2 regions of the Micromonospora sp. LOL_023 genome follow, and region 1 is predicted to be linked to the other one. Evidence: riboswitches for the same ligand, from Rfam matches in the RefSeq annotation. Region 1 holds a riboswitch; the other holds the start of a gene.
What was found. Region 1 has a riboswitch for cyclic di-AMP ahead of ACFHVL_RS04375 (coiled-coil domain-containing protein). Riboswitches for the same ligand answer to the same signal wherever they lie in the genome.

Region 2: another riboswitch for cyclic di-AMP. It lies ahead of ACFHVL_RS17315 (NlpC/P60 family protein); the one in region 1 lies ahead of ACFHVL_RS04375 (coiled-coil domain-containing protein).

The regions. Positions count from the first base shown of each region.
Region 1 is NZ_JBHMIM010000005.1:54,758-59,037, reverse strand. Features, by position in the region: gene ACFHVL_RS04380 (glycoside hydrolase family 65 protein) at 1-734, shown strand, start outside; gene ACFHVL_RS04375 (coiled-coil domain-containing protein) at 869-1,891, opposite strand; cyclic di-AMP (ydaO/yuaA leader) riboswitch at 1,894-2,030, opposite strand; gene ACFHVL_RS04370 (potassium channel family protein) at 2,293-2,970, shown strand; gene ACFHVL_RS04365 (winged helix-turn-helix domain-containing protein) at 4,045-4,280, shown strand, end outside.
Region 2 is NZ_JBHMIM010000030.1:17,400-21,679, reverse strand. Features, by position in the region: gene ACFHVL_RS17325 (helix-turn-helix domain-containing protein) at 215-1,096, shown strand; gene ACFHVL_RS17320 (DUF6232 family protein) at 1,124-1,795, opposite strand; cyclic di-AMP (ydaO/yuaA leader) riboswitch at 2,252-2,408, shown strand; gene ACFHVL_RS17315 (NlpC/P60 family protein) at 2,419-3,378, shown strand; gene ACFHVL_RS17310 (sigma-70 family RNA polymerase sigma factor) at 3,472-4,280, opposite strand, start outside.

The DNA of each region.
Region 1 (4,280 bases):
ACGACGAGTTGGGCGTGCATCCGCAGTCGGCCGGTTTCACCCGGCACCAGGAGTGGGACTTCCCGGGCACTCCACAGGACCACTACCCGCTGCTGCTGCACTACCCGTACTTCGACCTGTACCGCAAGCAGGTAGTCAAGCAGGCCGACCTGGCGTTGGCGATGCACTGGCGGGGCGATGCCTTCACCGACGAGGAGAAGGCGCGCAACTTCGCCTACTACGAGCGGCGTACGGTGCGCGACTCGTCCCTGTCGGCGTGCACCCAGTCGGTGCTCGCGGCGGAGACGGGGCACCTGGAGCTCGCCCACGACTACATGGGCGAGGCCGCGTTGATGGACCTGCACGACATTAACCGCAACACCCGCGACGGCATCCACGTGGCCGCGCTGGCCGGGGCGTGGCTGGCGTTGGTCGCCGGGTTCGGTGGGATGCGCGATCACACCGGCGAGCTGTCGTTCGCGCCCCGGCTACCGCAGCGGATCAACCGGCTCGAGTTCACCATGATGTGGCGGGGCATGCGGCTGCGGGTGACCGTCCAGCACGACGAGGTGACCTACTCGTTGCGCGACGTCGACCCGAACGCCACCATCGAGCTGACCCACCATGGCGAGCCGGTCACGGTCGCGGCGGACAAGCCGATCACCCGGGCGATCCCGCAGGCCGGGCCGGCCGGCCCGCCGCCGCAGCAACCGACGGGCCGTTCACCGGTGCGCCGTTCGGCCCGCGCCGACTGATCGGCCCGACTGATCGGCCCGACTGATCGGGCCGATCACCGTCCGTCCTGCTGGGGAGTGCCGGTCGGCAAGTGTGACTGACCGGCACCTCCCGTTCCTGACCGGCAGCGCGACCGACCGACCGGGCCGAACCCTTACAACAGGGACAGGTGTACGTGGTTGGTGTGGTCACTGCTCGGGTCGCCGCCGGCACCGCTGTAGGAACTCCAGCCGGTCGTCGGTGACCAGAACTGGCGGTACCAGATGACGTACAGGATGCCGAGCTTGTCGGCGTTGCGGACCAGGAACGCGGTGAGGTTGTTGCCGTACAGCCGGTCGTCGCCGAAGGCGTCGCCGCCGAATCCGCTGGACTGCATGGAGAAGTCGCAGGCGCGCCCCTTGGGGTGCTCGAACGGCCCACCGGGCCGGAAGCAGGAGACGAAGCGGTTGAACCCGGCCTTGCTGGTCTCGTTCAGCGCGTGCTGGGTACGCGGGGTGATGCAGCCGGACGTGGTGGGGTCGTCCTGACTGCACGACTGTGCCGGCCACGAGCCGTCGGAGTTGCGGGGTGCCTGCGCGGCGACCGGCGAGGTAGCCGAGACGAAGCCGTTGGTGGCGACCGCCCCGACCAGCCGTAGGGCCCGCTCCGCCTCCTTCTTCTGTTTGTCCATGGCGGTGAGCTGCTGCTCCTCGCGGGCGACCTCGGCGTCGATCGCCGCGACGGCGCGGGCGGCCTGCTCGCGTGCCTGGTTGAGTTCGCGTACCCGCTTGTTGTCGTGCATGGCGATCATGTCCAGGCCTTCGGCCCGCTCCAGCAGATCGTCCGGGCTGGCGCTGTTGAGCAGCACCATCACCGGGGTGATCCGGCCGAGCCGGTACGAGTTGGCGGCCACCTCGCCGATCTGGGGGGTCAGCGCGTCCAGTCGTTCCTGGATCTTCTCCAGTTCGAGACTGAGCTGGAGTTGCCGCTTACGCGATTCCTCGACGGCTGCCTTCGCCTCGACGAAACCGCGTCCGGTCGATTCGAGCACCTCGCTGAGCAGCGGTGGTGCGCCTTCGCCCGCAGGATCGGACTCCTGGGCGGCGGCCGGCGACGCGACGACGAACCCGGCGAGTAGGGCGGTGACGGCGGCCAGCGCCGCAGCCAGCGGAAACCGCCGGCGGAGGGGTGCGGTCATCCTGTTCCTTTCCTTGGCCGCCGACCGAGTTAGCTGACGGGTTCGGGACGGAACGATCCCTACCGCTGATGCGGATTCACCCCAGTGGAAACTTGGTTCCCCGGCTCACCCCGGAGGGGTGATTGGGCGGCGGTCACTGCCGGCACCGGAGGGTGCCGCCTGGCAGAGACCGCAGGCAAGCCTACCGGATCGATGGCTGGCCCCGACACCTCCGGAACCGTGGTTGACCTGGGGGAAATCCGTTACCGGGCAACGACATTCGGTGATGTCCACTGTCTGCACTTGATGGCGTACTCGGGGTTGACGTCGTGCCCCGTCACGTCTGGCTGCAGCCCGGTTCTCTGCTTGATAAAGTACGATAAAGAACAAAAATGCCAATTGAAAGCTTTGGGCGAATTGATATGTCGGACGAGAATGCTTCACCTGTCGCGTCGGGCGACGACAGCGTCGTGGTCGTCGGGCTCGGCCGATTCGGTGGACAGGTGGCGCTGTCGCTGCGCCGTCTCGGGCACCACGTCCTGGGCATCGACGACCATCCCAAGCGGGTGCACCGCTTCGCCGACCGGCTCCCCCGGGTGGTCGAGGCGGACTCGACGGACGAGCAGGTGCTCCGGCAGCTAGGGCTGACCGGCCATCCGTGCGTCGTGGTCGCCATCGGGTCCGACATCGAGGCCAGCGTCCTCACCGTGGTGGCGCTCACCGAGCTCGGCGTGCGGGAGATCTGGGCAAAGGCGGTCACCGCCAAGCACGGCCGGATCCTCAGCTCGGTCGGCGCCCATCACGTGATCTTTCCGGAGGCGGCGATGGGTGACCGGGTCGCCCACCTGCTGGCCAGCCGGATGCTCGACTTCATCGAGTTCGACGACGGGTTCGCCATCGCCAAGGTGTGTGCCCCGGCCGACACCGCCGGTCGGACCCTGGCCGAGTCGCGGCTACGCCAGCGGTACGGCATCACCGTGGTCGGAATCAAGGAGCGGGATCAGCACCTGCGCTACGCCCGACCCGAAACGACGATCCCGCCGGACGCGCTGTTGATCGTGGCCGGGTCCACCGCCGAGGTCCAGCAGTTCGGCCGCTGAACCCGCCGAACGAGCCGTCCGGACCGGGCCCTGGCGCACGTGACGGCCGGGTTTCCGGCGATCACCGGCCTGTGATCCTGGTCGTAACCGTCTCGTCACGCCTTCATTTCGTGAGCTGATCAGCCTCTGGACTTTCGCAAACTCGTGACTCAGGCTACAGTCCCTGCATGGGAGCGCTTCCATTGATGGACGTGCCCCTAGATCAGGGTCAGACGTACGCTGACGCGAGGTCTGCGTCAGCACGTCGACCGCTCAGCCGTACGGCTGGCGGCGGGCCAGCCCGGACTCCGCCGCCAGCCCACGCACCACCTGTCGAGAGGAGGTGGAACCAGAGCCACTCGCGTGGCCCGGCTCCCGCGCGTCACGCACGATCTGGACGCCAAACCGCTCGTGCGTGTCAGTAACTGATGGTGGGGACGGGGGTTGCCCTCCCCGTCCCCACGCTAGTCCCCGATTGTTACGACGCGGAATCGCCGACAAGTCAGGACCGCGACGCCAGTCTGGCCGATAGCCCTGTCCAGCCCGCCGATGCATCGGCGGGCTTCGTTGTGTATAGCGGACCCTGACGGGCTCCACGTTGGCTGCCCCGCCGCCGCGGCGGTCCGGTGTGCCCAGCTCAGCCAGGGGTTCCGGTGCTGTCGGTCGTTGCGGGCACCGGTCGGGCGGCCGGGGGCGCGGCGGCCGTCCGGGCGTCGGGTGGGCGGCAGGCCGGCTGGGTGGCCGTCCCGCCGACCGACACGGGGCGTGCGATGCGGCGGTGGGCAAGGTCACATCTGCGCCGACCGCGCCTGGCCCGGCCGGGTCGCCCTCGAACCGCCGATGGTGGTGCCCGTGCCGCTGCCGGCGACACGTCGCCGCTGTCCGCAACGCCTCCTGGACCAGCCGGACCGAATCCGGTGGGAAGATCCAGTTCGGATTCGTCGGCAGCTGTGCGGGAGCAGCGCGCCGCCGATCGGGTTTGTGCACAACGGGTCGACTGCGCCGTCGTCGGTCGAGCTGACCAGGTGTCCGACAGGTCGACGGACTGCCGGCAACGAAACGTTGCGGTGACGGCGACTTGCTAGCCTCGCCCGCATGCGGGTGCTGGTGGTCGAGGACGACCCCGAGGTACGCAGCGCTGTGGTCACCGCGTTGCGCGGGGGCGGATTCGCTGTGGATCAGGCCGCGGACTGGAGCCAGGCAGACCTGAGCATGAGCGTCAACGACTACGACTGCCTGGTGCTCGACCGCATCCTGCCGGAGGGGGACTCGCTGCACCAACTCGGCCACCGCCGCCGCGCCGGGCTGGCCCTGCCGGCCCTGGTGCTGAC
Region 2 (4,280 bases), on a different contig from region 1:
TTGCGCCCGACAGTGGTGATCATGACGCCCGGAGTCCGGAACCCCCGACGGCCCGACGCCTCGGCCGGCCCGACGCAGGCCCACCCGCGCACCCCGGCGAGCTGGTCCACAACAAGGGCCAGCCGTCCATAGCAGACGAGTCTGACTCGGTGTAGCGTCAAGAGATGGCAACCGGCCAGGTGGCATTCTGCTAGGCACTTCCCGGAGCGTTCCCATGCCTGCCCGACATCAGGGACCGACCATCGGGCGCCGCCGGCTCCGCGCCGCGCTGCGCCGGGCTCGCGAGACGGCTGACCTCACCCAGGACTACGTCGCCAAGCAGATGGACTGGTCACTGTCCAAACTGATCCGGATCGAGTCCGGGTCGGTCAGTATCTCCACCAACGATGTCAAGGCGCTGCTGGATCTCTACGGGGTACGCGATCAGCAACAGGTCCACGAGTTGGTGGAGTTGGCCCGCGCCGCCCGACGCCGGGCCTGGTGGAGCAGCTACAAGGACCGGGTGCCGGCCGCCTACGCGGCGTACATCGGGCTGGAGGCGGAGGCGTCGGCACTACAGTACTTCCAGCCGATCAGCTTCCCGGGCCTGCTGCAGACCGAGGAGTACGCCCGGGCGTTGATCCCCGCCGACGGGCCGCATCACGTGCCGGCCGAGGAGATCGAAGGTCGGGTACAGATCCGGCTGGCCCGCCAACACGAGGTGCTCTACGGCGCGGATCCACCACAGATCGAGGTGATCCTCGACGAGGCGGCCCTGCGCCGGGTGACCGGCGGGCAACGCATCCTGCGGGAGCAACTGCGGCACGTGGCCCAGATGTGCGCCGCGCCGCACATCACTGTCCGGGTGCTGCCCTTCGCCGCCGGCAGCAACACGGTGCTCGGCCCGTTCGTCATCCTGCACTTCGCGGATCAGGCCGACGCCGACGTCGTGTACGTGGAGAGCGCCCTGGTCCAGGAGGTGATCGACCGGGGCGGTGAGGTGCGGTCCTATCAGCACGTCTTCGACCGGCTGCGGGCGGAGTCGCTGTCCCAGGCGGATTCGGTCGCGATGCTGCGACACCTGGCCGAGAGTCTCGACGACCACGACGCGGGCTGATCGGCGTCGACCAGCCCGCGGTCCCGGTCACGGGCCGCCGACGGCTCCACGCTGATCGGGCACCCAGGGCTCGATGGTCACCGGGTCGGACAACCCCGCCAGCCGGCACATCTCCCGAGCGCGCATCACCGCCCGGCTCACCTGCCCGTACTGGCGTTCCTCATCGGTGCTGAACAAGATGACCATCAGGCCCTCGTGACGACCCCAGAGTTCGAAGGGCCGCGGTCGCAGCCGGTCGCCGATCCAGGCGCAGCAGACTGGGATGAAGGCCGCCACCAGCAGGGCCAGATAGCCACCGGCGCTGACCTCGTGCAGGCTCTTGGTGAAGCCGATGGTCATCGCGATCCCGGCGAGCACCACGGCGGTCACGGCGACGGCACGACCGGTGAGCCGGTCGCGAGGACCACGTGCGGTCCGCAACTCGGTGAGGCTGCGGATGGCGAATCGGCGGCCGGCGACGATGAACCACTCGGGCGTTACACAGATGCCGGGCTGCCGGTAGAAGGCGGGCCCCGGGTAGCGGCCGCCCCGACCGCGCGGATCGACCTCGACACCGTCGGTAGGCGGGGACTGCCTCAGGAAGCGGCTGTTGCGGGCCCTGGGGATCAAGGGCTGGTCGGCGCTGCGCGCGCCGCGATGCTGGTCCGGACGGGTGGTCGGGGATCCGCGTAGGGGTGGGGTCTGGCGAGTTGCACGCATGGCTGCCTCCGAAGGGCTCGCGCGGCGCTGACCTTGCGCGTCCATTGTGCAAACAGCGAGCTACTCGATGGAAGGTGCGCAATCTGCCACCTAGCAGATCGACGTACGGCAGGGAGCATCCTGGATGGCAATAAGCGGCATATGTTCTTATTTATCCCAGTGGATGCCCGCCGACAACTGCGCATTGCGACTAAAGCCGCGCATCACCCAGGACACCCCGGACCCAACCCTGCCGCCACCGGGCGACCAGCCGGCCGACCGAATCGCCCCGTCCCAATCACCATAGAGCCACAATCACCTACCCTCAGTAACTATTGATAAATATCACCTTGGGCAATGCCAGAATCACGATCACACCACTTTCCGGAGATAACCGCGACAGCTAAGTTAGACCTACTGGTCCGGTCGCCAGTCACCGACCGTGGTGACGCTGGTCCAGCGCCGCCGAATCACCACCCGGAGATCACGCCGAGTAACCTTTCGGTAATCGACAGTTGGTGACCCGGGGACCCACCGAACAGCGTTCCGGGGTGAATCCGCGCTCAGCGCGGTAGGGCGACTCCTTCCCGCCCGAATCCGTCAGCTAACCCGGTAGGCGGCGATGGAAGAAGGGTCCTGTTTTCTTGTCATCAGCGCGGATTCTGCTGCGCACCCTCGTGCTGGCCGGCGTAGCCGTCGGCTTGGCGGTACCGGCGAGCGCCGTCTCGGCCCAGCCCTCGGTCAGCGAACTGACGCAGCAGATCAACAAGGAATCCGAAGAGTTGGCGAAAGTCGTCGAGTCGTACAACCGACTCAACGAGGAAGCCAAGGCGACCCGCGCCGCGGCCGAGGAGATCGACACCAAGCTCGGTCCGCTCCAGAAGGAACTCGCCCAGGCGGAGATCGAGGTCGGGCAGATCGCGATCACCGCGTACAAGACCGGTGGGTTGAGCACCGCCAGCGCACTGCTCGACGGCACCTCCGACACCTTCGTCCACCGCCTCGGCACCCTGGACCATCTGGCGAGGGATCGTCAGCAGCGGCTCAGCAGCTTTACCGACACCCAGGTGACCTACCTGGCTGAGCAGGAGAAGCTGCAGGCCGCGCTGGCCAAGCAGGATGCCCAGGTCAAGGAGCTCGCCGACCGCAAGAAGAAGATCGAAGCGGAAATCGACGAGCTGATGGAGAAGCGGGAGGAGGCGTACGGGGCGGCCAGCCAGGCCGGTTCGTCCTACTCCGGGCCGATCCCATCGGTCGCCGGCGCCGCCGGCACCGCCGTCGAGTTCGCCTACGGTGCGATCGGCAAACCGTACGTGTGGGGTTCCAGCGGACCGAACGGCTACGACTGCTCGGGCCTGACGCTCGCCGCCTGGCGGGCCGCCGGCAAGAGCCTGCCGCACAACGCCGCAATGCAGTGGGACCGGGTGGCGAAGATCAACCGGGGCGCTCTGCAGCCAGGTGACCTGGTGTTCTACAACGGCCTTGCCCACATCGCGCTCTACGTCGGCAACGGCCAGGTGATCCACGCTCCGACCTTCGGCCGTCCTGTCGAGCTGGCCAGCGTGGACATGATGGCACCGTACGGCTTCGGCCGGGTGACCTGATCTCCCGGAGCACCGACGCCGACGAAGTGGCCCGGCATCCGTTACGGATGCCGGGCCACTTCGTGATCAGAGACGTCGCGGGGTGGGAGAGGGTCAGGCCGCCTGCAGACCCTCTGCGCGGGCCAGTTCCCGGAGCCGACCCAGTGCCTGGATCTCCAGTTGCCGAATCCGCTCGCGGGACAGCGAGAACCGAGAGGCGACCTCGGTCAACGAGTGCTCCCGGCCATCCTCCAGACCGTAGCGGGCCCGCATGATGCCGGCCGACCGGTCGTCGAGGTGGTTCAGCAGACCCTCGATCCGCTGGCGCTCGAGCCCGGTGAGCACGATGTCCTCCGGCGACGGCGCGTCGCTGTCGGCCACCAGGTCACCGAGCTTGGTGTCACCGTCGTCGCCGACCGGGGTGTCGAGCGACACCGTGTCCTGCGACCAGCGCACCAGCTCGTGGACCCGTTCCACCGGCACTCCGAGGGACGCGGCGATCTGCTCCGGCTCAGGATCCGAGCCGAGCTCACGGGTCAACTGCCGGGCGGTGTTCCGCATCCGGTTGACGTCCTCGACGAGGTGCACCGGCAGCCGGACGGTCCGCTCCTGCTGAGCGATGGCCCGGCTGATTGCCTGACGGATCCACCAGGTCGCATAGGTGGAGAACTTGAAGCCGCGCTCGTAGTCGAACTTCTCCACCGCTCGCACCAGGCCGGTGTTGCCCTCCTGGATCAGATCCAGCATCGGCATGCCGGAGCGGACGTAACGGCGCGCGATCGACACCACCAGCCGCAGGTTGGCCCGGATGAACAGGTCCTTGGCCCGCTCGCCCTCGGCGACCAGCCGCTCCAACTCCTCACGGCTGACACCGGCGCGCGGCACCCCCTGCTCCAGCAGGTGCTCCGCGTAGAGGCCGGCCT